3 regions of the Halalkalibacterium halodurans genome follow, and region 3 is predicted to be linked to each of the others. Evidence: predicted binding sites of a transcription regulator. Region 3 holds the regulator's gene; each other region holds the start of a gene.
What was found. The regulator LexA, encoded in region 3, represses DNA repair genes until DNA is damaged. The targets are predictions, from matches to a motif close to CGAACATATGTTCG.

Region 1 (5,774 bases), 380 kb from region 3:
TTGAGCGGCCGGGATTTCGTTTTCCACGTTCAATGTTTCCACTTTCCCGTTCTTTCCTTGCAATGCTTCTGGGAGATGGTGGAGCTTGATCACATCGTGCTCATCGCCGCTCAAAATGACAAGTCGCTCGATCAAATTTCGCAGCTGGCGAATGTTTCCTGGCCACTTATATTTCAGTAACGTGTAAATGACTTCAGGGTCGATCGTCGGGATCGCCTTTGCGTATTTCAGCGAAAACTCTTTTAAAAACAGCTGGATCAACTCTGGGATATCCTCTGGTCGTTCGCGAAGAGGAGGAATTGGGATCGAGATGACGTTGATCCGATAAAATAAATCCTCGCGAAACTCGCCTTTTTCCACCATCTCTTCTAAATGACGGTTCGTCGCTGCGACAATACGCAAATCGATCGGAATCGCTTCCGTTCCGCCGACACGGTAGAACATTTTTTCCTGAAGGACGCGCAACAGCTTCACTTGCAATTCAAGCGGGAGCTCCCCGATTTCGTCAAGGAATAGAGTCCCCCCTTTGGCTGCATCCACCTTCCCTTTTTTCCCACCCTTTACCGCACCTGTAAAGGCGCCTGGTTCATAACCGAACAGTTCGCTTTCAAATAGCGCCGCAGGAATTGCCCCACAGTTAATGGCAATGAACGGCTTATCTGCCCTCTGGCTAGCAAGATGGATGCCCTCAGCAAACAGTTCCTTTCCGACTCCGCTCTCTCCTGTAATGAGAACGGACGCATCGGTTGTGGCGACCTTTTTCGCTAACCGGACGGCGCGCTGAAGGGCATCACTTCGCCCTTTGATCTTTTGAAATGGTGCGAGATTGTTTTGCTGGATCACATTGGACTCAAGGTCGTGTAAATACGCGGTCGTTGTCGCCAGCTCATTGTTCAACTTGACGAGGTCACTAATGTCTCTTTCAACAGAAATTCCGCCGATTAAGGCACCGTTGCGATAGACGGGCATAGAGTTGATTAATACATGGATGTCATGCTTCGGCTGATTGTATTTTTTCTCTACTTTCATTTCTTGCTGTATTGTTGAAATAACCATTAATGCGTTGCTATCGAAAAAGGTGTTGATTGGCTGGTCCACCACTTCTTCGTAAGGGAGACCGTACATGTCTTCCGAGCGTTTGCTCCAACCTTTGACGATTCCGTCTTTATCGACAATCGTCACTGCGTCATCGGCAGAGGCGAGAAACGCTTGAAAGAAAGCATGATGCATTTGGTAAGCGTCCAGCAATTGTTTTATGAACGCTTCCTTTGAAATCCATCCAACAGGCTGTCCTTGATCGTCAACAAGGATCATGTCCTTTAGTTCGGACAGACTCACCTCAGATAGTTTCGTAGATTCATGAACCTTCAGTGCGTCATTCTCTTTTGGCTGTTCTTCTCCTAACGGGCTTGCCATCTCCCGCAAACGAACATCTTTAATCAACGGAAACACCTCCACGCCAACGATGTAAGGGTTTACAATAATGTCTAATGTACATTTATTTTATACGATTTTGTCTAAATATTCTACACTTTTTTTCGTTGTGACACCTTCCTCCACCAAAACTTTGGTCGTTTTTCACGAAAGGTTGATCCTCTGTAGTGTAACTAATCAATTGGCACGATCCTTGCATGAATATAAAGTAAAAAAGCCTATTAAAGGAGGTTTTTCTATGATGGCGCTTGAGCAGCCTTTGAAATCATTTTTTACTAGCTTATCTCAAAGCAAATCAATGAATAAATTAGCCAAAAAGTGGGGGTTAAAATTAGGTGCCTCTCAAGTGGTCGCTGGTGTGACGATTAGCGAAGCGATCGAAAAAGTAAAAGAGTTGAATGAAAAAGGACTTTCCGCCACACTTGATCATCTCGGTGAATTTGTTGAAGAACGAACAGAAGCCATTGAAGCGACAGACCATTGTATTCAGACACTCGAACAGATTGCTTCCTCCGGGGTGAACTGTAACTTGTCATTGAAATTAACTCAGCTTGGTCTTGACATCGATCAAAGCTTCTGTCTTGAAAACATGGAGCGCATTATGAAAAAGGCAGCAGAGCTAGGGATTTTCGTCCGCATTGACATGGAGGATTATGGACATTGTCAGCAAACGTTAGACATTTTAGCGGAACTTCGGAAAACTTATGACAATGTGGGAACTGTTATTCAAGCGTATTTGTTCCGCGCATTGGATGACGTACGGGCATTGGAAGGAATTCCTCTTCGACTCGTTAAAGGGGCTTACAAAGAATCGCCAGAAGTAGCCTATCAAGAAAAAGAAAAAATCGATGAAAACTACTTCAACATGATCAAGCTCCATTTGGATAGTGGAACGTACACTGCCATTGCGAGCCATGATCATCAAATCATTGATCGAGTGAAAGCTTACGTAAAAGAAAAGGGCATCTCCCATTCTCAATTTGAGTTCCAGATGTTGTACGGCTTCCGCACCAACTTGCAGGAAGAGCTCGTAAAAGAAGGCTATAACGTCCGCATTTACGTTCCATTTGGTATTGATTGGTTCGGCTATTTTATGCGTCGCCTTGCAGAGCGTCCACAAAATGTCGCCTTCGCCTTGCGTGGCTTTTTCTCAAAATAAACCGTTCGGATCTTTCCGAACGGTTTTTTCTTACCTTTTAAGAAAGTGCTATGAAAGATAAACCAAGTCTTCCTAGTGAAAGCTCAGATTCCCCTGATGATCGACAATTATGGATGATCGTGTAATGACTGGAACCACCCGTTAACAGAAGAACAAATTACTACTATTAAACGAACAAATATTCACATATACTGTACCAGAACAAATGTTCTTACGAGGTGTTGACAGTGGATAAAGTCATCTTTATGGTCGATATGGAATCGTTTTTCGCTTCTGTTGAGCGGGCGAACCATCCAGAACTCTCTGGACGCCCCTTGCTCGTCTCCGGTGATCCCGAGCGGCGCTCCGGTGTGATTTTGGCTGCGTGCCCTGTTGCCAAAGCTCGCGGGGTTACAAACGGGGAACGGCTATGGGAAGCTCAGCAAAAATGCCCAGAAGCAGTCGTCGTCCGTCCCCACATGCAGCAATATGTAACGGTTTCTGTGCAGATTACAGAGATTTTGGAACGTTTTACCGACTTGATTGAACCGTTTTCGATCGATGAACAGTTTATGGACGTCACCCATAGCCAGCGCCTATTCGGTGCTCCTCGCGAGATCGCACAAAAGGTGCAGCAAGCGATTTGGCATGAAACAGGTGTGCGAGCACGAATCGGGATGGGTGAAAGTAAAGTGCTAGCGAAAATGGCGTGCGACAATTTTGCGAAAAAGATGCCCTCCGGAGTTTTCCATTTAACCAAAGAACGAATGGAGCGGCTGCTGTGGCCCCTTCCGATTGAATGTCTATACGGGGTAGGTAGGCAAATGACGAAACATTTTCGCAACCAAGGCATTCGCACGATCGGTCAGCTAGCAAACACGTCATTGGAACGAATCAAAGGCAAATGGGGTGTGAACGGTCACGTTTTATGGCTTACCGCTCACGGCATCGACCCTTCCCCGGTCACGCCCCATTCCCATGACAAACAAAAAGGAATTGGTCACGGCATGACCCTCCCTCATGATTACGTCAAAGCCGAAGATATTCATGTCGTGCTCCTTGAGCTATGTGAGGAAGTATGTAAGCGCGCGCGGCGGGCCCATTTGATGGGACGAACGGTCGCCATCGGTGTGAGCGGAGCAAACATGGAGACCCCTACCGGCTTTCATCGGCAAATGAAGCTGACGAACCATACGAATATTACGATGGAAGTGTACGAGGGTGCTGCCACGTTGTTTGAACGTTTTTGGGACGGAAAGCCCATTCGTCGCTTACATGTGAATCTTTCCAACTTAACGAGTGATGAGGCATGGCAGCTAAGTTTTTTTGGCAACCGCGACCGGGTCCACCAGCTTGGCTATACGATGGATACGATTAAAGAAAAATTCGGAGACACCGCGATTCGGCGAGCGGTTTCTTTCCTCTCTGCTAGTCAAGCCGAGGAACGAGCGAAAAAGATTGGTGGTCATTATAAATAATGAGCAAAAAAGAGTGTTCTGAGGATCTGGATCGACCTCAGACACACTCTATCTAATAGCCTTAATCTAAAAACGTCACTTCGTACACAAATTCATTTGTCATAATATTCGCTTCTTGCTAGTATTTCGTCATTTGGGTGGTTAAGAGCAACGACACAATCCTTTCAAATTCGCTGGAACCCCTCTGTATTTTTTTAATCCTGTACCGTTTTATCATGAGTAAGTGCAATAGACATTTAAAACTATTGATCAAAGGATCGAACTAGGTTCAATTTGCTATATATGTTTATCAAACAGTAAAAAACAATTCTCCTATTAACCAAGGAGGGGCATTTGAACAGTTCATTCTAGTTCTTTATGAATTAAAGAACGTCTTCGATCCCTTTAAAACACTTCCATATGAATAAATTACCAATTGTAATCACGGTGTCTACTCGGTACTATAATAGAGAACATACGTTCTTTGGTACAGGGGTGAACTTTATGAAAATCAACAAGCTAACGCCAGGATATAACCTCAGATGGGAGTCGAGTCGGATGATGCTGCCTGAACATGTAGAGGCACTGCATACTTATCGCCGACAATCACAGAAACAAGCGAAGCCGGAGATGGATCAGCAAACATTAGACGAACTATCTTCTGTCATCCAAGCCTCTTATCATAAAAGAAAACCTGTGAGATTAACGGTTTTTGACACGTACGAAAATAAACAAATCGTCGGGGTGGTGACTTCTATCGACCGCGTGCTTGAGAAATTGAAATTCGAACACGATCAAGAATTTGAATGGATTCATTTTAACGTAATCATGGATGTTTCCTACGCAGATGAATGATTTCCTAAAAAGCTACTGTAACATTGGGATCATATGTCCTGAGTCCCCAAATAAATCCAAACACGATCAAACAGTCCCTTTTAAACGCTCGATTTTTGCCGCTAGTGCCACTCTTGTTTCAGGTAACTTCTTTTTTAACGCTTCATTGTTTAATAAAGCTTCAGAGTAGAAGTCAGCAAATGATGGTTCCCGCTCTCTTGTGATGACATGGATATGATAATGATCGAGGTCATTGAATTCTCCACCATTTTAACAAGTCGTGATACCCGCAGGATTGTATAATACCTTGATCGCCTTTACTACGATAGTCACTCCTTTCATGATCGCATTGGCTGTCTTTTGGTTAACGTCTTCTATCTCTATCACATGGGCTTTAGGAATGAGTAACGTATGCCCTTCGTGAAAAGGATCATGATCCAAGATGCCACAAACGAGCTGATCCTCGTAGACGACATGGACCGGTAGTTGCTTGTTTGCGAGCATACAGCCGGTACATTTTTTCTTTTTCTCTCATTTGGTCTGTCACCTTCTCCTGCTCTATTGACATCCGCTTATGAAATCGGTTCATTACGTTCATGACGATATTCACTCATTTGTTTCGATTTCACTATAGCCCTCGCCTTCTACGGCCTCGGCGCCCACAGCATAATCCCTACGCCCACTAAGCAAATAACGGCACCGATCCAATCATATGTATCAGGGGCTTTTCCATCTATCCACCAGCCCCATAAAACAGCAAGGAAAATAAAGACTCCACCGTAAGCTGCATAGACACGTCCGAATGACGGAAATGCTTGAAACGTAGCGATCACACCATAGAGGGCAAGAGCGACCGCGCCAAATAATCCAAGATAGACAGGCTTTCCATCCCGAAGCCAAAGCCATATTAA
Region 2 (5,774 bases), 820 kb from region 3:
TTAGGCTACATTGCTCAAAATGATAGTGATACGATTTCAACCCTGTCAATTGATGAGGAAGTGAAGCTAGAAGACGAAGTAGGAAGATACGATCGTATACTACTTTATTACGTTCTGATCGAGTAATAAATGAGGAGGATGACCGAGTCATTCGTACAATATGAGGCGAATTTGCTGAATGCCCACCGTCAGTAATGGAGAGAGGCTAGTATCCGCGAACAATGGAAATAAGCGGTGCTAGCCAATTTTGCATTGACGAGTGGGCTATGTTAGTTTTAGAATGTTCTAAAATGTTGAAAAAAATTCGTCTTCAAAAGGTGTTGATGAACTGCAAATGTCACTCCATTTGAACGGCAGAAAAAGAGAAATCGATAGGAGATGGAGAGTAGCATGAAAGTAACGAAGTTTGGTGGAACATCCGTTGCGAGTGCAGAGCAAATTCGCAAGGTGGCTACGATTGTAGCAGATGATGTGGAGCGTAAAATTGTCGTCGTTTCAGCTCCTGGGAAGCGGCATTCAAGCGATACAAAGGTGACGGATTTGTTAATTCGTTTAGGAGAAACGTACTTAGAAAAGGGATATGCGAATGAGGAGCTAGAGGCGGTTTTACGACGGTATGAAGAAATTGCTAAAGGGTTGGAGCTCGGCCAAGAGATCATTGATCAAATTGCGAACGATTTACACACAAGGCTAACCTTTAACCAAAGCAACCCCGGTGCATTTATGGATCAACTCAAGGCAAGCGGGGAGGACAACAACGCGAAGTTAATTGCTGCCTATTTGCAAACCAAAGGAATGAATGCAGTCTATGTAAGCCCAAAGGAGGCCGGCCTGTTGGTCAGTGATGAACCTGGAAACGCCCAAGTGTTACCTGAGGCGTATGACCATTTAAAAAAGCTTCGTGAACGTGACGAAATGATCGTATTCCCAGGTTTTTTTGGTTTTTCTCCAGACGGAGCTCTCGTCACATTTCCGCGAGGAGGCTCGGACATTACTGGAGCGATTTTGGCCGCTGGGGTGAAAGCGGAACTGTATGAGAATTTTACAGACGTGGATTCCGTGTTTGCTGCGAACCCAAATGTCGTTGAAAGTCCGGCGCAAATTCGGCGCATGACTTATAGAGAAATGCGGGAGCTTTCCTATGCGGGCTTTTCCGTCTTTCATGATGAAGCGTTAATTCCAGCATTTCGGCAAAAGATTCCCGTTTGTGTGAAAAACACGAACAATCCTAGCTCACTAGGAACAATGATTCTAGCAGAGCGAGAGTACTTTTTAAATCCTGTCATCGGGATTGCGGCAGATAAAGGGTTTGCGACTATTTATGTTCGCAAATATTTAATGAACCGTGAAATAGGGTTCGGGCGTCGGCTGTTGCAAATTATTGAAGATGAAGGCCTTTCATATGAGCATATCCCGTCAGGAATTGATGATGCCTCGGTCATTCTTCGGCAGGAGCAACTGACGGATGAAATCGAGCATCGGATATTAGCACGAATAAAAGAGGAGCTTTGTGTCGACGATGTGTTTGTTGAAAAGGATTTTGCTATGGTGATGATCGTTGGTGAAGGAATGCATAACACTGTCGGCATTTCAGCACGAGCCACGGCTGCGCTTGCTAGAGCTCATGTCAACATTGAAATGATTAACCAAGGATCGTCTGAGGTTAGTTTAGTGCTTGGCATACACGAGAAAGACGCCGATGCGGCCGTCCGTGAATTGTATGAAGAATTTTTCGGTGGTGCCGAGGAAACGGTTCAATAAAAGGAAGCTCTGTCGATCAAAGACAGAGCTTCTTTTGTATCATCATTTCGATTGTTTAAGCAAGCTTTTTAGCTCGGCTACGTCTTTTCTTAAGGCTGAGATTTCTTGTTTTAACCCATCGGCTTCACCATCTTCCTCATCGTCCGTTAACTCTGCTTTTTCAACGTTATTGACGATTACACCGATAAACAAGTTAAAGATGATAAACGTACCGATTAAGACAAAGCTGACAAAATAAAGCCAAGACCACGGAACTTCGGCAAAAATTGGTCGCATGACGCCGCTCGCCCATGACTCTAGCGTGACCACTTGGAACAATGTTAACAAACTAAGCTGTAAATTACCGAAATATTCAGGCGACACATGCTGAAATAACATCGTCCCGATAACGGCAAAAATATAGAAGAAAATGCTCATCAAGATTAAGATGTTTCCTAACGCCGGGATCGTCATCACCAACGCATCAACTAACCTGCGCAACGATGGAACAACTGAGATGGCCCGTAGTACCCTGAGAACCCGTAAAATACGGAGAACCGTCACAAATTGAGCACCTGCAAATATATGACCTGCGGCTACAATTAAGAAATCAAACCAATTCCATGAACTTCGAAAAAAAGCTGATTTCGGATTCGAAGCTAAAAAGCGCATCGCAATTTCAATCGTGAAGATCCAGAGAAGAACAAGATCTATTCGATAGAATAACCATTTATGATCAGCATAAATACGTGGATAGGTTTCGATTCCAACGATAAGGGCATTAAAAAGAATTAACGCGATCACCGTAAACGTAAACGCCCGATGATTCACGATTTTTTGCATTTTACTAGTGAAACTGTTCTGTTTCTGTCTAGCTTCCATTTTCAATGATCCACTCCTTTAATCTACTTGCACTCGTTCTATTTTACTAGAATTTAAGAAAACAGAAAAGGTTCGGATCTCCTCTGTTTCAATAAACATTTATTCTTAACGTTCCATACTCTAGCAAAGGTGAGGGGTACGCATGACTAAAGGGGAGCTGAGCTACAGATTTCATTAAAATAGTTAGAATTTGGCGAGGGCGAACAAGTGAACATAGCTAGACTCGGGCACATTTAATTAGCCCAATCCGCTGGGGATCAAATAACTTATATTCAGGTGGGTCGTTATGCTTTCCCTTGATCGTTTTTCAACTTACACAGATGGACTTGATCTAGAAATCGACCGTGTCAAATCATGATCAATTCAAATAAAAAGTGAAGGCCGTATAGAGGGATAGACATGGATTCGAATGGACTTCAAGGAAAACGAACGTACGTTCTTGAAATCGAATGTACGTTCGTGTATACTGGAGTTAAAGAGAACGAGGTGAGAAGACATGGAAAAGTTACTCAGACGAAGTGTGCAAGAACAACTAATTCTCGCTGCGATTTATCAATCTTGCTCTGGTGAATTTACGCAGCGAAAGCTATTGGTAAAGTCATTTAACGATACCCATGTGGTGGCATATTGTTTCTTGCGTAAGCAAACGCGCATGTTCAAACGGGATCATTTTTTATCGGTTCAGCCGGATCATTCAAACGTTTCTCGTCCTGCTTGGTAAACAAAAAGAACCACCTGTTGGTCGATGGTTCATTTATAATGAAGATCTACTTTTTAATTTCCAATGAAGGGGTGGAACCGAGTTCACGTGAACGATTTATGGCTGCAGTGATAGCTTCTTCGATTGCTTGCTGCATTTGCTGCTGTTCAAGAACGCGAAGACCTGCCTCTGTGGTCCCCCCTGGGCTCATCACTTCCTTATATAATTCCTCTGCCGTTTTCGATGTTTGCTCAAGTCGTTTGCCAGTCCCAATAAGCGTCTGGGAGATGAAGGCTTTCGCTTCGCTTTCTGTAAGCCCAGATTGTACCGCCGCTCGCTCCATTGCTTCTACCATGTAATAAAAGTAGGCGGGACCGCTACCGGCAAGTCCCGTGACAGCGTCAAGTTTATCCTCCGTTACTTCTGTCACTGTACCGATGGCCGTAAATATAAGGGTCGCTAGCTTTACATGAGAGGCGTTAGCATACCGGCCACCGCACAATCCTGTGGCGGATGCCCCGACTTTTGCTGATGTATTTGGCATCGTTCGGACAACAGGTACCTCATGTGCAAGCAACGTTTCGATGTAGGAGGTCGTTGTGCCCGCGAGTACGGAAATAAACAGCTGTTTCTCTGTTATTTCGCCGCGAATTTCTTCAATCGCCTCTTCAATGTTTTTTGGCTTCATCGCTAGAAATATGATCGTTCCTTGGCGTACAGCTTCTTGGCGATTTTGCGTGGTGCAAATCCCATAACGATCTTCGAGTTTTGTTAGCTTTGCTTCATCACATAGGTTTGTGGCGATCACTTGGGAAGGGAGAAGGAGCTTTTTAGACAAAAGCCCGGCAATGATGGACTCGGCCATAGAACCAGCCCCTAAAAAGGTGATCTTATGATCTTGTAGCATCGTTCATTCACCTACTTTTTGATTTGTCCTGTACCATGCACCACATATTTGCTTGATGTCAGGGCGCGTAAACCCATTGGCCCACGAGCATGTAGCTTTTGTGTACTGATGCCGATTTCTGCTCCAAACCCAAATTCAAAGCCATCGGTAAAACGGGTGGAGGCGTTATGATAGACTGTTGTAGCATCGACATTGGTTAAAAACTTACGTACGTTGGCATCCGTTTCACTTACGATGGCTTCCGAATGCTTTGAACCGTAGCGATCAATGTGAGCGATGGCTTCATCCACAGAGTTGACGATTTTCATTGCCACCTGCAAGTCTAAATATTCAGTTCCCCAATCGGACTCATCTGCCGGTTTTACGAATGGCGCGACGGCTTTTATTTGTTCATCTCCTGCAATTTGTACTTCTTTTATACGCAACTCTTCTATTAATTTGCTTACATGTTCCTTTGCCCATGCGCTGTGTACTAAAATTGTTTCTGCTGCATTGCAGACAGAAGGGCGCTGTGTTTTCGCGTTGACTGCAATCGCAACTGCCATTTCTGGGTCAGCAGATTCGTCGATATACACATGACAGTTTCCAACACCTGTTTCTAATACAGGGACCGAGGCTTCTTTTACAACTGACTGAATTAAATTTGCCCCACCACGTGGAATGAGAACATCCAAATAGTCATTTAGCTTAAACATCTCTTTCGCTGTTTCCCGGGACGTGTCTTCTAAAAGTTGAACGGCGTCCTTTGGAATCACATTTGCAGCTTCCAGTCCGCGATGAATGACAGAGACGAGTGCTTTGTTGGAATGGAGTGCAGAAGAACTACCGCGCAGAAGGACAGCGTTCCCTGATTTTAAGCAAAGAACGGAGGCATCCACTGTGACATTAGGACGGGCTTCGTAAATCATCCCAATGACCCCGAGTGGGACACGTACCTGCCGAATGTTCAAGCCATTTGGACGAGTAAACTCATCGATTTGTTCCCCGATTGGATCATCTAACGCGATCACTTGCTCTACACCTTCCGCCATTGCTTGAACCCGTTCATCCGTTAGTAATAAACGGTCGAGTAACGTTTGACTGATTCCCGCACGTTGACCAGCTTCGATATCTTTTTGATTTTCTTCGATTAAGTATGTGCGTTCTACCAAAAGCTGATCTGCAATTTGTTTTAGCGCACGGTTTTTTTCTTCAGTTGTCAATATAGCCAATTGTTTACTCGCTTGTTGGGCCTGTTTTGCTTTCTCAATCAATTCACTCATGATTCATTCAACTCCTTTTCTTGTATGACTAATTGGTCACGATGGACCACCTCATCCCGCACGAGTGGGATCAACTGTTTGGCTTCATCACTTTTTCTTCCTTGAACTTTTCGTAGCTGCTCAGAAGAAAGCGTGACTTGGCCTTTCGCAATGACTTTGTTTTGTTCATTCCATATGTGGACCACATCTCCCGCTTGAAACGTCCCGTGCACGGAGGTAACACCCGCTGGAAGTAAACTCTTTCCTTCATTCATTATCGCCCGTTCAGCCCCTTGATCGATCC
Region 3 (5,774 bases):
AGATCGACTTTAAATATGCAGACGCTGTGACGACATGTGATAACATTCAAACGTTCAAGCTTGTCGTTAAAACAATTGCTCGCAAACACGGCTTGCATGCCACGTTTATGCCAAAACCACTTTTCGGCGTCAATGGTTCAGGGATGCACTGCAACATGTCCTTGTTCCGCGGGAAAGAAAATGCGTTCTTTGACGAATCAACCGAAAGCCAGTTGAGCGGAACCGCGATGCAATTTTTAGCAGGCATTTTAAAACATGCCGACAGTTTTACAGCGATTACGAATCCAATTGTGAACTCTTATAAGCGCCTTGTCCCAGGCTATGAGGCACCTGTTTATGTTGCTTGGTCGATGCGCAACCGGAGCCCTCTCGTTCGGATTCCATCTTCTCGCGGCTTAAGCACGCGAATCGAAGTTCGTAGCCCAGATCCAGCCGCTAATCCTTACCTTGCAATGGCAGCAATGCTAGCAGCTGGTCTTGATGGCATCAAACGCAAGCTTACACCACCGGCAGCAACAGACCGTAACATTTACGTGATGAGCAAGGAAGAGCGTGATGAAGAGGGAATTCGTGACTTACCATCAACACTAAAAGAAGCAGTCGACAACTTCCTGAAAAATGACGTGCTAGTTGAAGCGATCGGAGAGCATGCCGTGGAGCACTTTGTCGAAGCCAAAGAAATCGAATGGGATATGTTCCGCACCCAAGTGCACCCATGGGAGCGAGACCAGTACATGCAAACCTATTAATCTAAGAAACCCTTGAAGCGATAGGCTTCGGGGGTTTTATTACTTTATAAAATGGTTTACCTTTAAAAGGAACCTGAAATGAGAAAAACATTGGCTTCGAGCGATGAGGCTTGATGAAGTCTAGAAACATAGGTGATTTTGTTAAAATAGTTTATCGGATGGTGATCAAGAATAACAATTTTTTCAGATAAATGAAGTAAAGTATTTACATCTAGGTAAAATAATAGGTAGAATGAAAGTAATAAACCTTAAGGAGCTGATGCAAGACTTGAAACGGGTTAAGTATTGGTTCGATTGCAAGGTCAAAGGTAAACATAGATATGACTACTATACAGAAAAGTGCATTATATGCGGTAAAAGAGCAAACAAGGATACCTGACTAGGTGTCCTATTTTTTAGAGAAGTTAAGACTTTAAGGGAAAAATTTTAAAATAATCGACTATAGATTTTATCACATTCTTGTAAGGGCTTTATCGCTAAGGTTTTTTAGGATTGTAAGGTTTTAAGGATGGGTATGAAAATTGATTGAACACTAGCGTACAACATAAATAAATTGGTATGTAAAATACCAGGATAAGGCTTAACTATAATGTTAGATCTTATAACACGAGGGTTGACGACACATTGCTCTAGTGAATAATTATTTATTGATAAGGGTATTTATGTTGTGTAAAATGTAGTTATCACCTAAGGCACGTACAAAAAATGAAAAGGCCACTGTGCAAGAGTATTCTATGAATGAGGAAACTTGTCCCGCACTCAGGATACACTTATAGGGACGTGAGCAGTACATGCAAACGTATGAATGTAATTCCTGAGGCCTCTTGAGGTGAAGTCACTTCAAGAGGTCTTTCAAAAAGTGATTGCTTTTTCGGGACACCTTTACTTACCGACGGAAAAGTCGGAATATTAAGTGAATGGTTGTTCCTACCTTTTATAAATAGATAGAACACAACAACCTTGGGAGGGAAATCGAAATGGCAAAGTATACGATTGTGGATAAGGAGACCTGTATTGCATGTGGAGCTTGTGGCGCAGCTGCTCCAGATGTTTATGATTATGATGACGAAGGATTGGCATACGTCATTTTAGACGATAACGAAGGGGTTGCCGAAGTACCAGAAGATTTGATCGAAGACATGGAAGATGCCCTTGAAGGCTGCCCTACCGATTCCATTCGCGTAGCAGATGAACCGTTTGAAGGAGATGCCAATAAATTTGAATAATAATTCAAGATGTAAAGCTAACGCGGATTAAAGCCAAGTCAACTTTTGTGTAAAAACAGTAAGAAGCAACGTCAATGGCATGAACCATTGGCGTGTTTTTTTGCTTACAATAGCTGTTAAGTATAAGAACAACTACGGATTTGCTGCCCTTTAAAGGTTCGGCAATCGCTGTGTCTTCTTTAGCTTCAGCACGATTGTACTAGTCAAATTAAATAGTAAAGCTCAAGGAGGGCCCTTGAGCTTTTTCTAGTGTAATGGGTTATAAACAAATAGAACGTTGCATAGATTGGTGGCAGGACAAGTTAATGGATGGTACGAAATACGCCTATGACTTTTCCTAAGATCGTACAAGATGTCAAAATAATAGGTTCCATTGTTGAGTTTTCCGGTTGAAGACGGATGTAATCTTTTTCGCGGAAGAATCTTTTAACGGTAGCCTCGTCTTCTTCTGTCATGGCAACAATGATATCACCGTTATCGGCCGTTTGCTGTTGTCGCACAATGACAAGATCTCCATCAAAGATGCCGGCCTCGATCATGCTGTCCCCTTGAATTCGCAGTGCATATGTGTTGTCGTTGGCTGTTAATTGTTCAGGTAGTGGGAAATATTCTTCCACATTCTCAACAGCTGTAATTGGCAATCCGGCAGTAACTTTCCCGACGACAGGGATATACGTAGCTTTCGCTTCAGTCGTTTCAGATGCCAAATTCTCTAAGTCTAGCACTTCGATCGCGCGAGGCTTCGTTGGGTCGCGACGAATGTACCCTTTTTTCTCTAGCCTAGATAAATGGCCATGAACAGTAGAGCTTGAAGCTAGTCCAACGGCTTCGCCAATTTCGCGAACAGAGGGAGGGTATCCTTTGGCTCGAACTTCTTCTTTGATATAATCTAAAATTTCTTGCTGTCTTCTAGATAGTTTTGACAAGGTGGGGCACCTCTCTTTTCTTTCCTATACTGACTAAATTATACCATGCGAACATATGTAATGCAAACATAAGTTCTAATTTATTGTTGACACAAACAAGTGTTCTTGTTTATGATAAAGGGGAACAAACATTCTTATGAGGTGATTCTCTATGCTTAGACGTTTATCTGGCCAAGAAATTTCATTGTTAGTTGTTGCACTTATTACGTTATTATTGATGTACGGAACGCTTATATTTGCTGATGATAGCGATCCTGCTTCTACCTCTATGTTCTCGTACGAACAAGAGGAGCAACACGAGAACCTTCACGGTCAAGGATCTGTCGTCTATGAATCGATTATGCATAATGACTAAGAGTAGATAGGTTGATGATGTCCATTGAAAGCCATTATTTATTGTCGTGTCAGCACAGAAAAGACGAGCCAAGAAACGTCCTTAGCTCGGCAAAAGCATGAGCTTCTCACCCTTGCAAATAAACATGCGCTAGAAGTCGTTGCTACATTGGAAGAGCGAGCAAGTGGCTTTTCTCTAGACAGGCCTGTATTGTTAGAATGCATAGATGCTTTCCAACGCGGGCAAGCTGATATCCTTCTTTGTCAAGATGATACAAGGCTTGCACGAGGGCATTCGAAGATAGCTTTGTTACATCAGTTACGAAAATTAGGTGTCTCCATCTATACGATTCGTGATCAGGGGGAGCTTCGGCTATCAGAAGCAGATGAAATGGTCCTTGACATTGTAGCGATCGTGGAAGAGTATCAGCGTAAGCTTCATAACAAAAAAATCAAGCGAGGAATGAAACAAGCCGTCAAAAATGGCTATCGTCCCGAACGGAATATAAAACAAGGTGTTTCTGGTGGGAGAGAACGAAAGGAACTGCCGATCAAGGAGATCGTTCGCCTTCGTCAGAAAAACCTAACGTTTCATGAAATTGCCTTAACACTACAAGGTCTTGGATTTAATGTCTCGAAAGCAACGGTGCATCGTCGTTATCAAGAATATATGGACGAGCAGCTTCATGGGGAACAATAGGGCCATTCTTTTGGTTCTCCTTAGTTGCAAGATAGTCAACGTTCATGTAGAGTGATAAGGATGATTGTGAGAAGTTAGGAGGAACAACCGATGCTTTCTAAGCAAAAAATCGAGCGGATCAATGAACTAGCAAAGCGAGCAAAAACAACAGGTCTGACAGATGGTGAGCTTCGCGAGCAAAAAAAATTACGTGAAGAATACATTCAACAATTTCGTCAGTCCTTTAAAAATCAACTACATTCGGTAACGGTCGTCGATGGAGCAGGAAATGACGTAACACCAGATAAATTAAAACAAAGCAAAAATAAGTACCGCAACGACATTCACTAACGCCAGGACAGATTCCTGGCGTTTTCTATCTCTTTAACAATCAAAATGTTAATATATTTGTTTACTAATTAATAATTACATGAATTTTTTTTTAACAAATCCTAAACGAATGCTTGTGCAATCGTCCGATAACGTTTATCATGAAAAGCGAAAAGAACGTTTTCAGTAACGGAAAGGATGAAGACAGACGATGTCGAAACATGTTGAACAGTTAGCAGTCAATACGATTCGAACGCTATCCATTGACAGTGTGGAAAAAGCCAATTCAGGACACCCTGGAATGCCGATGGGAGCAGCGCCGATGGCGTTTTGTTTATGGACGAAATTCATGAACCATAACCCAGCTAATCCAGACTGGGTAAATCGCGATCGCTTTGTTTTATCGGCAGGGCACGGCTCGATGCTTTTGTACAGCCTACTACACCTTACAGGCTACGACCTCTCGCTTGAGGAGTTACAAAACTTCCGACAATGGGGAAGCAAAACACCTGGGCATCCAGAGTATGGGCATACACCTGGTGTAGAAGCGACGACAGGTCCACTTGGACAAGGGGTTGCAATGGCCGTAGGTATGGCAATGGCAGAACGTCATTTAGCTGCTACATACAACCGCGATGGGTATAATATCGTTGACCATTACACCTATACGATTTGTGGAGATGGCGATTTAATGGAAGGTGTTTCAGCAGAAGCAGCGTCTCTTGCTGGTCACTTAAAACTAGGGCGCATGATCTTGTTGTACGATTCCAACGATATTTCCCTTGATGGGGACCTACACCATTCATTCTCTGAAAGCGTAGAGGACCGCTTCAAAGCTTATGGATGGCACGTAGTTCGTGTCGAGGATGGAAACAATCTAGACGAAATTGCGAAAGCGATTGAAGAGGCGAAGGCGGACGAGCGCCCATCGTTAATTGAAGTAAAGACAACCATCGGATTCGGTTCACCGAATAAGGGAGGAAAATCCGTATCTCATGGAGCGCCTCTTGGAGCGGACGAAGTGAAGTTAACAAAGGAAGCCTATGAATGGACATATGAAAATGAATTTCATATCCCAGAAGAAGTGGCTGCTTATTATGAGCAGGTCAAACAGCAAGGAGCTGAGAAGGAAGAGAGCTGGAATGAGCTGTTCGCCCAATATAAAAAAGCATACCCTGAGCTCGCGAGCCAGTTCGAACTAGCTGTTCACGGCGATCTTCCAGAGGGGTGGGATGCTGTTGCGCCATCTTATGAGGTCGGCAAATCAGTTGCCACTCGTTCTTCATCCGGTGAAGCATTGAACGCTTTTGCGAAAACTGTCCCTCAACTCTTTGGTGGCTCAGCTGACTTGGCTTCTTCAAACAAAACGCTCATTAAGGGGGAAGCTAATTTCTCCCGTGATGACTACAGCGGTCGTAACGTTTGGTTTGGTGTTCGGGAATTTGCCATGGGTGCTGCCATGAACGGAATGGCTTTACACGGCGGCTTGAAAGTGTTTGGCGCCACATTTTTCGTCTTCTCTGATTACTTG

Region 1: a site for LexA is predicted at 2,765-2,778, ahead of FED51_RS13830 (DNA polymerase IV). Genes of this name have one in related genera too.
Region 2: a site for LexA is predicted at 3,069-3,082, ahead of FED51_RS08190 (WYL domain-containing protein). Genes of this name have one in related genera too.

The regions. Positions count from the first base shown of each region.
Region 1 is NZ_CP040441.1:2,858,029-2,863,802, forward strand. It holds gene FED51_RS13820 (sigma-54 interaction domain-containing protein) at 1-1,443, opposite strand, end outside; gene FED51_RS13825 (proline dehydrogenase family protein) at 1,673-2,593, shown strand; gene FED51_RS13830 (DNA polymerase IV) at 2,821-4,050, shown strand; gene FED51_RS13835 (YolD-like family protein) at 4,534-4,884, shown strand; partial or broken gene FED51_RS21405 (HIT family protein) at 5,134-5,370, opposite strand; gene FED51_RS13845 (YnfA family protein) at 5,508-5,774, opposite strand, start outside.
Region 2 is NZ_CP040441.1:1,659,624-1,665,397, forward strand. It holds gene FED51_RS08175 (hypothetical protein) at 1-126, shown strand, start outside; gene FED51_RS08180 (aspartate kinase) at 391-1,761, shown strand; gene FED51_RS08185 (ion transporter) at 1,804-2,622, opposite strand; gene FED51_RS08190 (WYL domain-containing protein) at 3,119-3,343, shown strand; gene proC (pyrroline-5-carboxylate reductase) at 3,390-4,229, opposite strand; gene FED51_RS08200 (glutamate-5-semialdehyde dehydrogenase) at 4,241-5,491, opposite strand; gene proB (glutamate 5-kinase) at 5,488-5,774, opposite strand, start outside.
Region 3 is NZ_CP040441.1:2,476,540-2,482,313, reverse strand. It holds gene glnA (type I glutamate--ammonia ligase) at 1-749, shown strand, start outside; gene FED51_RS11990 (ferredoxin) at 1,727-1,975, shown strand; gene lexA (transcriptional repressor LexA) at 2,278-2,901, opposite strand; gene FED51_RS11980 (hypothetical protein) at 3,053-3,256, shown strand; gene FED51_RS11975 (YneB family resolvase-like protein) at 3,281-3,934, shown strand; gene FED51_RS11970 (DUF896 domain-containing protein) at 4,025-4,264, shown strand; gene tkt (transketolase) at 4,455-5,774, shown strand, end outside.